3 regions of the Enterobacter sp. LM3 genome follow, and region 3 is predicted to be linked to each of the others. Evidence: riboswitches for the same ligand, from Rfam matches in the RefSeq annotation. Region 3 holds a riboswitch; each other region holds the start of a gene.
The links. A riboswitch is a leader RNA that binds a small molecule or an ion and turns the genes downstream of it on or off. The one in region 3 is predicted to bind thiamine pyrophosphate.
Positions count from the first base shown of each region.

Region 1: linked by a shared signal. The riboswitch ahead of thiC (phosphomethylpyrimidine synthase ThiC) and the one ahead of thiM (hydroxyethylthiazole kinase) in region 3 are both predicted to bind thiamine pyrophosphate.
Region 2: linked by a shared signal. The riboswitch ahead of thiB (thiamine ABC transporter substrate binding subunit) and the one ahead of thiM (hydroxyethylthiazole kinase) in region 3 are both predicted to bind thiamine pyrophosphate.

Region 1 is NZ_JBJURN010000027.1:16,471-20,522, forward strand. Features, by position in the region: gene thiE (thiamine phosphate synthase) at 1-524, opposite strand, end outside; gene thiC (phosphomethylpyrimidine synthase ThiC) at 524-2,419, opposite strand; TPP riboswitch at 2,498-2,606, opposite strand; gene rsd (sigma D regulator) at 2,661-3,158, opposite strand; gene nudC (NAD(+) diphosphatase) at 3,254-4,027, shown strand.
Region 2 is NZ_JBJURN010000005.1:153,412-157,463, forward strand. Features, by position in the region: gene sgrR (HTH-type transcriptional regulator SgrR) at 1-598, shown strand, start outside; TPP riboswitch at 635-735, shown strand; gene thiB (thiamine ABC transporter substrate binding subunit) at 767-1,750, shown strand; gene thiP (thiamine/thiamine pyrophosphate ABC transporter permease ThiP) at 1,726-3,336, shown strand; gene thiQ (thiamine ABC transporter ATP-binding protein ThiQ) at 3,320-4,018, shown strand; gene ACJ9N4_RS08440 (DedA family protein) at 4,051-4,052, opposite strand, start outside.
Region 3 is NZ_JBJURN010000002.1:323,381-327,432, reverse strand. Features, by position in the region: gene ACJ9N4_RS03645 (PAAR domain-containing protein) at 389-1,174, opposite strand; TPP riboswitch at 1,536-1,633, shown strand; gene thiM (hydroxyethylthiazole kinase) at 1,669-2,439, shown strand; gene thiD (bifunctional hydroxymethylpyrimidine kinase/phosphomethylpyrimidine kinase) at 2,436-3,236, shown strand; gene ACJ9N4_RS03630 (GntR family transcriptional regulator) at 3,279-4,025, shown strand; gene ACJ9N4_RS03625 (PfkB family carbohydrate kinase) at 3,999-4,052, opposite strand, start outside.

The sequences.
Region 1 (4,052 bases), on a different contig from region 3:
ACGGCAGGGGCGCGCTCAAGGCTAATCCCGCCGATAGCGACAGTCGGGTGATCCGCAAGGCGTTTTACGTGTGCTGCCAGCTGTGCCAATCCTTGTGGCGCGGAAGGCATCTGCTTGGTTTGTGTCGGGAAGACGTGCCCAAGCGCAATGTAGGAAGGACGAGCCGCCAGCGCGATGTCGATCTCCATATCGTCATGCGTTGATACGCCCAGACGCAGACCCGCTTCGCGGATCGCGTTGAGGTCAGTCGTCTCCAGATCTTCCTGACCCAGATGCACGCCATAAGCCTGGTGCTTAATTGCCAGACGCCAGTAATCGTTGATAAACAGGCGGGCGTCATATTGACGCCCCAGCGCGATGGCTGCGGCTACATCAGTCTCCACCTCTTCATCGCGCTTATCTTTGATACGCAGCTGAATCGTGCGAACACCTGCCTCCAGCAGGCGTGCGATCCACTCCACGCTATCCACCACCGGGTAAAGTCCTAAGCGGAAGGGGACGGGCGGGAAATCGGGCTGGTACATTATGCTTCCTCTTTTTTGAGGTAGATTTCACCGCCTTTGGCGCGGAAGTTTTCTGACATGTCCGCCATGCCGACTTCAATCGCCTGCGTAGCAGCATAATCACGGACTTCCTGGCTGATCTTCATCGAGCAGAATTTTGGCCCGCACATGGAGCAGAAGTGCGCCACTTTACCGGACTCCTGCGGCAGGGTTTCGTCGTGATAGGCGCGGGCAGTGAACGGGTCGAGCGCCAGGTTGAACTGGTCTTCCCAGCGGAATTCAAAACGCGCCTTCGACATGGCATTGTCGCGGATTTGCGCACCCGGGTGACCTTTAGCCAGGTCAGCTGCGTGGGCAGCGATTTTGTAGGTGATCAGCCCCTGTTTCACGTCCTCTTTGTTGGGCAGACCCAGGTGCTCTTTTGGCGTCACGTAGCAGAGCATGGCGCAGCCGAACCAGCCGATCATTGCGGCACCAATCCCGGAGGTAAAGTGGTCGTAGCCCGGCGCGATATCGGTCGTCAGTGGCCCGAGGGTGTAGAACGGTGCTTCGTGGCAGTGCTCCAGCTCTTCGGTCATGTTGCGGCGGATCATCTGCATCGGCACATGCCCCGGGCCTTCAATCATCACCTGTACGTCATACTCCCAGGCGATTTTGGTCAGCTCGCCCAGCGTGTGCAGCTCGGCAAACTGTGCTTCATCGTTCGCATCACGAATGGAGCCCGGACGCAGACCATCGCCCAGAGAGAGTGAAACGTCATAGGCGGCACAGATTTCGCAGATTTCGCGGAAGTGTTCGTGGAGGAAATTTTCCTGATGGTGCGACAGGCACCACTTCGCCATGATTGAGCCGCCGCGAGAAACAATACCCGTCAGGCGTTTGGCGGTCATTGGCACGTAGCGCAGCAGTACGCCTGCGTGAATGGTGAAGTAGTCCACACCCTGTTCCGCCTGTTCCAGCAGGGTATCGCGGAAGGCTTCCCAGGTGAGGTTTTCCGCGATGCCATTGACCTTCTCCAGCGCCTGATAGACTGGAACCGTACCAATGGGTACCGGGCTGTTACGCAGGATCCACTCACGCGTTTCGTGGATATAACGCCCGGTGGAGAGATCCATAACGGTGTCCGCGCCCCAGCGTGTTGACCAGACCAGTTTTTCCACCTCTTCTTCAATGGAGGAGGTGACCGCAGAGTTACCGATGTTGGCGTTGACCTTCACCAGGAAGTTACGACCGATGATCATCGGTTCCGATTCCGGGTGGTTAATGTTGGCGGGAATAATCGCACGGCCAGCGGCCACTTCGTCACGCACAAATTCTGGCGTAATGTTTTCTGGCAGGCGAGCACCAAAGCCTTCGCCAGGATGCTGGTGGCGCAGCACTTCGCTGCGGATGCGCTCGCGACCCATGTTTTCACGAATGGCGATGAACTCCATCTCCGGGGTGACGATACCCTGGCGCGCGTAGTGCAGCTGGGTCACGCATTTGCCCGCTTTGGCGCGTTTTGGCGTCAGCAGGCCGGTAAAACGTAGCTCGTCCAGACCATCGTCAGCCAGGCGTTCTTGGGTGTAGTGAGAGCTACGGATGGTCAGTTCTTCACTGTCGTGACGGGCGTCAATCCACGGCTGGCGTAGCTTCGCCAGACCCTGCTGAACGTTAATAGCAACATCAGGGTCGCCGTACGGACCGGAGGTGTCGTACACCGGTACGGCTTCGTTGTCCTCAAACTGCGGGTTTTCTTTGCTCCCACCGATGAGGGTAGGACTGAGCTGAATTTCGCGCATTGGGACACGGATATCCGCCTGCGAGCCGGTGATGTAAATACGGTTCGAGTTCGGGAAAGCACTGCCTTCCAGGGTGTCGATAAAGTGTTGTGCTTGTGCGCGCTGCTCGCGGCGGGTCAGTTTAGTTGTAGACATAGCTCATTCCAAAAGTGAAGGACATGGCTTGTCAGACGACGGATGAAGCAAGAGGAGATCGCCCTGAGGCGATACAACAGCAGTTTGACTCTTGTTCCCTTCGCAGGTATTAGCCTGATCAGGTTCCGCGGATCCCGAATTAACGGTCTCAGCCCGGCTTTCGCTCTGGGCACTCCGACAAGAAAAATCCCCCTCCGAAGAGGGGTGAATGAATGTAAATTACTCGTTAACGACGAAGAACTCAAGCAGGTCGCGCGATGTTCTCTTCGTTGCTGGCCTTCAGATCGTTATCAAGCACAAGGGCGATAAGTTTGTCTTCCAGCGTGAAGCGCTCTTCCAGCGCCTCTCCGAGATCGGACAGCACCTTCTGGAACTCAAGATAGTTATCGTGATTGATAGCATTCCCGAGCGTGGAATCATAGTAATCCATAATCTGCTGGGTATTGGCTTCCAGCAGCGGATAGAGTTTGCTTGCCGCTAAAAATGGGCTGGTACCTTCCATTTCACGGATAATACGTTCATAAATATTGAAATGGCCGTCGGACAGGTAGTCGACCAGGCTCTGACAAAAATCGTCCAGCGCTTTTTCATTCAGCCGCATCCAGGATTCTTTGCCAGGCTTAATACCGACCAGATTGTAATAAACCACGAGTAGATGCTTGCGCACATGTAGCCAGCGATCCACCAGTTTGTTATTTCCTCTAACGCGCTCAGTCAGACTTTCTAGCTGGTTTAACATGTTCGACCCCACAAGGTTTAAAATTGAATCTGCTTACCCAAAATGTAACCACAATGCTAACAACATGTCAGTGAAGCAAAGGTAGTGCAATAGATATGGATCGTATTATTGAAAAATCAGATCTCGGTTGGTGGTTAGTCTGCCACGAACAAAAATTATGGCTGCCTGCCGGGGAAATACCCTACGGCGCGGCGGAAAAGTTCGATCTTGTGGGCTACTCCGCACTAATGATCGGCGAGTGGCAGGGCGATTCTGTGTGGTTGATCCAGCGGTCTCGTCGTCAGGAGATGGGATCCGTTCGTCAGGTGCTCGATCTTGAGGTCGGGTTATTCCAACTGGCGGGGCGGGGTGTGCAACTGGCGGAGTTTTATCGCTCACACAAATACTGTGGCTACTGCGGCCATACCATGCATCCGAGCAAAACCGAGTGGGCGATGCTCTGCAGTCAGTGCCGTGAACGCTACTACCCGCAGATTGCACCGTGCATTATCGTCGCAATTCGTCGTGATGACACCATCCTGCTGGCGCAACATACCCGACATCGCAACGGCGTGCATACCGTACTGGCCGGGTTCGTCGAAGTGGGTGAAACGCTGGAACAGGCAGTGGCGCGTGAAGTGATGGAGGAGAGTGGTATTAAGGTCAAAAATCTGCGTTACGTGACGTCACAACCGTGGCCGTTCCCGCAGTCGCTGATGACGGCGTTTATGGCGGAATACGACAGCGGTGAGATTGTTATCGACCAAAAAGAACTGCTGGAAGCGAACTGGTATCGTTACGATGATTTACCGCTGCTACCGCCACCGGGTACCGTGGCACGTCGGCTAATAGAAGATACCGTAGCAATGTGTCGGGCTGATGATGAGTGACATGATACACTGAGGCCATGACGCT
Region 2 (4,052 bases), on a different contig from region 3:
CAGATGGGTGAGCCACGTGCTTTCCCCGGCCAATCTTATCTATCAGGCGGAGGAGCAATACCAGACTTACTGGTTCCCGGCCTACGGTCTGCTCCCGCGCTGGCATCACGCCCGACCGGTTCACGGCGAAAAGCCCGCCGGACTGGAGTCGATCACCCTGACCTATTATCGCGACCACGTGGAACACCGCTTTATCGCCCGCATCATGAGCAAGCTGCTGGCTGCCGAAGGCGTTCAACTGGACATCCAGGAAATAGATTATGATGAATGGCATCGCGGGGAGATAGTCAGCGATATCTGGCTGAACAGCGCCAACTTTACCCTGCCACTCGATTTCTCACTCTTTTCGCACCTGTATGAAGTTCCGCTGATCCAACACTGCATTGACCGGGACTGGCAGCAGGACGCCGCACAGTGGCGCGCGGGAGAAATGAACCTGGCCTCATGGTGCCAGCAGTTGCTGGCGCAACAGGCGATTGTGCCGCTCATCCACCACTGGCTGATGATTCAGGGTCAGCGCAGTATGCGTGGCTTACGGATGAACACCCTGGGCTGGTTTGATTTCAAATCCGCCTGGTTTGCCCCACCGGAACCATAACACTTTCGTAATATTCGCCAAATCATTACAATACCGCCGTTCTCAACGGGGTGCTGCATCACTGATGTGCGCTGAGATAATACCCGTCGAACCTGATCCGGATAACGCCGGCGAAGGGATTTGAGGCTGTCGCTCAAAATCCTTTGCCACTCAACTTTGAGGTGCAAAGTGTTAAAAAAAATTCTTCCCCTTCTGGTGCTGTTTGCGCTGCCTGCTGTTGCGAAGCCCGTCCTGACGGTCTACACCTATGACTCCTTCTCTGCCGACTGGGGCCCTGGCCCGGCGGTGAAAAAAGCCTTTGAAGCCGACTGCAACTGCGAGCTGAAGTTCGTAGCGCTGGAGGATGGCGTTTCACTGCTTAACCGTCTGCGCATGGAAGGGAAAAACAGCAAAGCCGACGTGGTGCTCGGTCTGGATAACAACCTGCTGGATGCGGCGTCGCAAACCAGACTGTTTGCCAAAAGCGGTGTCGCCACCGATGCCGTCAACGTCCCTGGTGGCTGGAAAAACGATACCTTTGTCCCGTTCGATTACGGCTACTTTGCTTTTGTCTATGACAAAAACAAGCTGAAGAACCCACCGAAAAGCCTGAAAGAGCTGGTTGAAAGCGACCAGAAATGGCGCGTGATTTATGAAGATCCGCGCACCAGTACGCCAGGCCTGGGCCTGCTGCTGTGGATGCAGAAAGTCTACGGTGACAAAGCGCCGGAAGCATGGCAGAAACTGGCGGCGAAAACCGTCACCGTCACCAAAGGCTGGAGCGAAGCGTATGGCCTGTTCCTGAAGGGAGAAAGTGACCTGGTGCTCAGCTACACGACCTCTCCGGCCTACCACATTATTGCCGAGAAGAAGGACAACTACGCCGCTGCTGATTTTGCGGAAGGTCACTACCTTCAGGTGGAAGTTGCAGCACGTACCGCCGCCAGTAAACAGCCAGAACTGGCCGAGAAGTTCCTGAAATTTATGGTTTCTCCGGCGTTCCAGAATACGATCCCGACGGGCAACTGGATGTACCCGGTGACCAATGTGGCCCTGCCAGCGGGCTTTGATACGCTGTCTAAACCGCAAACCTCACTGGAGTTTACGCCGCAACAGGTCGCCGCACAGCGTGCTGCATGGGTAAGTGAATGGCAACGCGCAGTCAGCCATTAATTCCCGGCTGGTTACTTCCCGGACTGCTCGCTGCCGTATTGATGGTAGCGGTCAGTCTGGGGGCATTTCTTGCGTTGTGGTTAAACGCACCAGAAAGCGACGTGCTCACACTCTGGCATGACAGCTATCTCTGGCATGTTATCCGTTTCTCCTTCTGGCAGGCATTTCTCTCTGCGCTGCTGTCGGTTTTCCCGGCGATCTTCCTGTCCCGGGCACTTTATCGCAGGCGTTTTCCTGGCAGACAGGCACTTCTGCGCCTGTGCGCTATGACGCTGATCCTGCCCGTTCTGGTGGCCGTATTCGGTATTCTGAGCGTCTATGGACGCCAGGGCTGGCTGGCCTCACTCTGTAACCTGCTTGGTCTGGAGTGGACATTCTCCCCTTACGGACTGAAGGGTATTCTGCTGGCGCATATCTTTTTCAATATGCCGATGGCGACAAGGCTCTTTTTGCAGGCGCTGGAGAATATTCCCGGCGAGCAGCGCCAGCTGGCTGCACAGCTCGGCATGCACGGCTGGTCGTTCTTCCGTTTTGTCGAATGGCCGTGGCTGCGCAGGCAAATCCCCCCCGTTGCGGCGCTGATCTTTATGCTCTGCTTTGCCAGTTTTGCCACCGTACTTTCACTCGGTGGCGGGCCGCAGGCAACGACCATTGAGCTGGCGATTTATCAGGCGTTAAATTTCGACTACGACCCCGGACGTGCGGCGCTGCTGGCGATAGTACAGATGGCATGCTGCCTTGTCCTGGTGCTCCTCAGCCAGCGGCTGAGTAAAGCCATTCCACCCGGTAGTAACCAGATAGCAGGCTGGCGCGATCCGCAGGACAGCCTGTACAGCCGCATTACCGATTTTATCCTCATCACGCTGGCGCTGATGCTTCTGCTGCCGCCGCTGATGGCCGTCATCGTCGATGGTCTGAACATCAATCTGGTGTCCGTTTTGCAACAGCCCATGCTCTGGCAAGCCACCTGGACTTCGCTGCGGATCGCACTGGCCGCAGGCATGCTGTGCGTCATTCTGACCATGATGTTGCTGTGGAGTAGCCGTGAACTCTATGCCCGCCATGCGCAAAAAGCCGGGCAAGCGCTGGAACTCACGGGGATGCTGATTCTGGCCATGCCGGGCATTGTTTTGGCTACCGGCTTCTTTTTACTGTTCAACAGCACCATTGGTTTGCCGGAAAGCGCTGACGGCATCGTCATCTTTACCAATGCCCTGATGGCAATCCCTTACGCTCTCAAGGTGCTGGAAACCCCGATGCGTGACGTCAACAGCCGCTACAGCTTACTGTGCCAGTCGCTTGGTATGCAGGGCTGGCAACGGCTAAAGGTCGTCGAGCTGCGCGCACTAAAGCGCCCGCTGGCACAGGCGCTGGCGTTCGCCTGTGTGCTATCGATTGGTGATTTTGGCGTCGTGGCTCTCTTCGGCAATGAAGATTTCCGTACACTGCCATACTGGCTGTATCAGCAAATTGGCTCCTACCGTAGCCAGGATGGTGCCGTCACGGCGCTATTACTGCTGCTGCTGTGTTTTGCGTTATTTACCGCTATCGAAAAACTCCCGGGGCGTGATGTTAAAACTGATTGATGTAACCTGGCTCTATCAGCACCTGCCAATGCGTTTCACCCTTTCCGTGCATCAAGGGGAAATGATTGCAATCCTTGGCCCCAGCGGAGCAGGAAAGAGTACCTTGCTCAATCTGATCGCCGGTTTTCTGCAACCGGCAAGCGGGTCAATACTGATTGAAAACGGTGACCATTCCCACACTCCACCGGCTAAGCGTCCTGTCTCGATGCTGTTTCAGGAAAATAACCTGTTCACGCATCTGACGGTACGGCAAAACATCGCGCTGGGGATGGATCCGGGGCTGAAGCTGAACGACGCACAGCGACAGAAGCTGGAGATCATTGCCGCGCAAATGGGGATCACCGACTTGATTGACCGGCTGCCAGGAGAGCTTTCCGGCGGCCAGCGTCAGCGTGTGGCGCTGGCCCGCTGTCTGGTGCGTGAGCAGCCAATACTGCTGCTGGACGAACCGTTCTCGGCACTCGACCCGGCCCTGCGCCAGGAGATGCTTTCTCTGGTGAAGGACGTCTGCCAGCGCCAGCAGCTTACGATGCTGATGGTTTCGCACAGTATCGAAGATGCTGCACGGATTGCACCGCGATCGGTGGTCATTGCTGACGGGCGAATTGCATGGGATGGAGAGACAGAAGCACTGTTAAGCGGAAAAACCAGCGCCTCGGAATTACTGGGGATCAAACCGTAGGCCGGGCAAACGAAGCACCGCCCGGCACCCCGTT
Region 3 (4,052 bases):
GTAAATAGAAAGTTGCCAGCATCATGAATAGAAAAATAATCCCAACGATGGAAAATCTCACTTTTACACGTAACCAATCGGTATACTGATTAGGAAGTGCTTTAATGAATCGTATTTGTTCATTATCCATTCCTCGTGTATGGAATGAGTTTTCTTTAAAGTATAATGCATTAATAAAGAATGCATCACGCATAAACGAGAAAAAGAACCCCCATCCTGATAAACTAAAACTTCTGCTGGTCTTGCTCCGAATTTTTCAACAAATAGCGAGCATAGAGTCATGAATTTTCTCTTGGCTAATTTGTCATAAATTACGTTGGAAACATAATTAATTATTCCGAGAATCAAAAAGAACCCAGAGATTTCAACCCGATGTATCATCAGAAAATTAATTGCCGAAAACGTCATACAACTGTTCTCCGCCTAATTCCCCAACAGCACTCCCCACTGTGCTACCAGCGTACCCTAAACCAACACCTGCAATAACGGTACAAACAAGCCAGCCAACACCAGCGAGAACACCGCCACCTGTACCCAAAGCAAAACTACCAATCTCAGTATATTTTTTCTTGGTACATTCAGCTTCGCGACCAACAGAACATGCCTCATGGATTTCGTTAAGAGAATGGAGTCCGCTAAAACCAATGCCTAAATAACCAGTGTAACGCATTGCTTTTACGTATTTAGCTGCCCGTTCGATGTGGGTAGCATAACTTTCAATGTCACTGATCCCCGTTTCATTCCATTTGTGGGTAATAGAACTACTGGGCAGGCCGAGTGCTTTTTTTATTTTGGTATACTCTCCGAATTTCATAGCCTTATTCAGGAAGCTGACTTTGAGTATGGATTCAAGCTCTTTAAACAACTGGTTACGTCGGACATAAAATTGTTCTCCTATCAACGAGCCTCTCGTTATGTAGGTATTCTTATACGTTTCTTGAATCTCTTTGAGTATTTTTTCGATACTCTCAAAGTATTTTCCAACAGGGTCAGCAGCAAGGCCAATTTCTGTATCAGCGTAGCTGGTGAAATTAGCTATGGTTGCGTAGTGTTTGTGCAGCAAGTTAGCTTCCTCATGCGTCAATGGGGCCAATGCTGCATCGACTCGCGCTTTCGCGGCTTTCATGTGGGCAATCTGTTCGTCGTCCTGTTTATCAGGATCAACCACCAACATGATAGAACCAGCGTTATATTCCTTTCCTGCGCCGTTCAGAGAGCGGTAAAGTTCGCGCGTTCCTTCCGGCTGGTTTCCTGCAAACAGAATGTTTTCGAAAGATTCCGTGGTGGATTGCTGGGGAACAACGCAGAAACCAGCATCTACACCAATGCGTTTCTTTTTGGCTGTTTGGGCGTGTTGTTCTGGCTCTGCTGATGATCTGATCCAGGTGGGTTCTGGTCTTGGGGCGCTTCTTCGCGTTGTTTAAAGCTTTTATATGGGACACAGAGCATTTTTTAGGGTTGAGTCTTTGGCTTCCCGCTGGCATGATCCAGAACAGAGATTAACGGGACGTTAATCGCAACTATTTGATTTTTATTTAAATGACTCGGGGTGCCCTTCTTCGTTGAAGGCTGAGAAATACCCGTATTACCTGATCTGGATAATGCCAGCGTAGGGAAGTCAGATGCCTTCCCGGTCATCGCTTCTTCACGCAAGGCAGGAGCGAACCCATGCAGCCTGACCTGCTCGATTTACACATTTTACATCAGTTCCGAACCCGTTCCCCGCTCACACATTGTATGACCAACGACGTCGTGCAGACGTTTACGGCTAACGTTTTGTTGGCGCTTGGCGCATCCCCGGCGATGGTGATTGAAGCCGAAGAGGCTGAACAGTTTGCTGCTCTTGCCGATGCGCTGCTGATTAATGTCGGCACGCTGACTGCCCCGCGCGCTCAGGCGATGCGCCGGGCGATTGAGAGTGCCGTGGCAGCAGGCAAACCCTGGACGCTCGATCCGGTGGCTGTCGGGGCGTTGACGTTCCGCACCCGTTTTTGCCATCAAATCCTCTCCCTTAAACCTGCGGCCATTCGTGGTAACGCGTCGGAAATTCTTGCGCTTGCCGGGATGAGTGCGGGGGGGCGCGGCGTGGATACTACCGATACTGCATCCAGTGCATTGCCTGCGGCACAGGCGCTGGCACGCCAGACCAATGCCATTATCGTGGTCACAGGCGAGGTTGATTACATCACCGACGGGCAGCGAACCCGGACGGTGACCGGGGGCGATCCGCTGATGACTCGCGTGGTCGGTACCGGGTGCGCGCTTTCGGCGGTGGTGGCGGCCAGTTGTTCGCTACCGGGTGACAGGCTCGATAACGTGGCCGCTACCTGCGGATGGATGAAGCGCGCCGGAACGGCTGCCGTTGCTCAGTCTCGTGGCCCGGGCAGCTTTGCCAGTGCGTTCCTGGATGCGCTCTACACCCTGGAGGAACAGGCATGAAACGGATTAACGCCCTTACCATTGCCGGCACTGACCCAAGCGGCGGTGCAGGCATTCAGGCCGATCTGAAAACGTTCTCCGCACTGGGTGCCTACGGCTGTTCGGTGATCACCGCGCTGGTGGCACAAAATACGCGTGGTGTGCAGTCGGTCTACCGTATCGAGCCGGATTTTGTCGCCGCACAGCTCGATTCGGTACTCAGCGATGTGCGCATTGATACCACTAAAATCGGGATGCTGGCGGAGACAGATATTGTCGAAGTGGTGGCAGAACGTCTGAAACGCTATCAGGTGCAAAACGTGGTGCTTGATACGGTAATGCTGGCAAAAAGTGGCGACCCGCTGCTTTCTGTTTCCGCTATCGACACGCTGCGTAAAAAGCTGTTGCCGCAAGTGGCGCTGATCACGCCAAACCTGCCTGAAGCTGCCGCGTTGTTAGACGCGCCGCATGCGCAAACCGAACGCGAAATGAAAGAGCAGGGGCGGGCATTGCTGGCAATGGGCTGCGGTGCGGTGCTGGTGAAAGGTGGCCATCTGGATGACGCCGAAAGCCCGGACTGGCTCTTCACCCGTGACGGAGAACTGCGTTTTACCGCACCCCGCGTGCAGACTAAAAACACCCACGGTACAGGCTGTACGCTCTCCGCCGCGCTGGCGGCGTTGCGTCCACGCCATAACAACTGGGCTGATACGGTACAGGAAGCCAAAATCTGGCTCTCGGACGCGCTGGCAAAAGCCGATACTCTGGAAGTGGGTCACGGTATTGGGCCGGTTCATCATTTTCATGCATGGTGGTAAGCCAGTATACTGGCAGGAAACACCACGCCTGAGAAAACAGAGATGGAACAAGCGCATACCCGGTTAATTGCTCAACTGAATGAACGGATCGCCGCTCCGGACAACACACCGCTGTACCTGAAGTTTGCCGAAACGGTAAAAAACGCGGTACGTAGCGGGGTGCTTGAACACGGGAATATTCTGCCCGGCGAGCGCGATCTGAGTCAGTTAACGGGTGTGTCACGCATTACCGTGCGCAAAGCAATGCAGGCGCTGGAAGAAGAGGGCGTGGTGACGCGCTCCCGGGGTTACGGTACGCAAATTAATAACATCTTTGAATATTCGCTCAAGGAAGCACGCGGGTTTTCTCAGCAGGTGGTACTGCGCGGCAAAAAGCCCAACACGTTGTGGGTTAATAAACGGGTGGTGAAATGCCCGGAAGAGGTGGCAAACCAGCTGTCAGTGGCGGCGGAAAGCGACGTCTTTTTGCTCAAGCGCATTCGCTATGTTGATGATGATGCCGTCTCGATTGAAGAGTCCTGGGTTCCGGCCGGGCTAATTCCCGATCCGGACGCCATCGGCATCTCGCTGTACGATTACTTCCGCAGTCAGAACATCTTCCCGCAGCGTACCCGTTCACGCGTCAGTGCCCGCATGCCGGACAGCGAATTTCAGGCCCATATTAAGATGGATGAAAAGATACCGGTGCTGGTGATCAAGCAGGTTGCGCTTGACCAGCAGCACCGGCCTATTGAGTACAGCATTAGCTACTGTCGCAGCGATCTATACGTCTTTGTGTGCGAGGAGTAATTCCCCGCGCGCAGGGGCGCAATCACC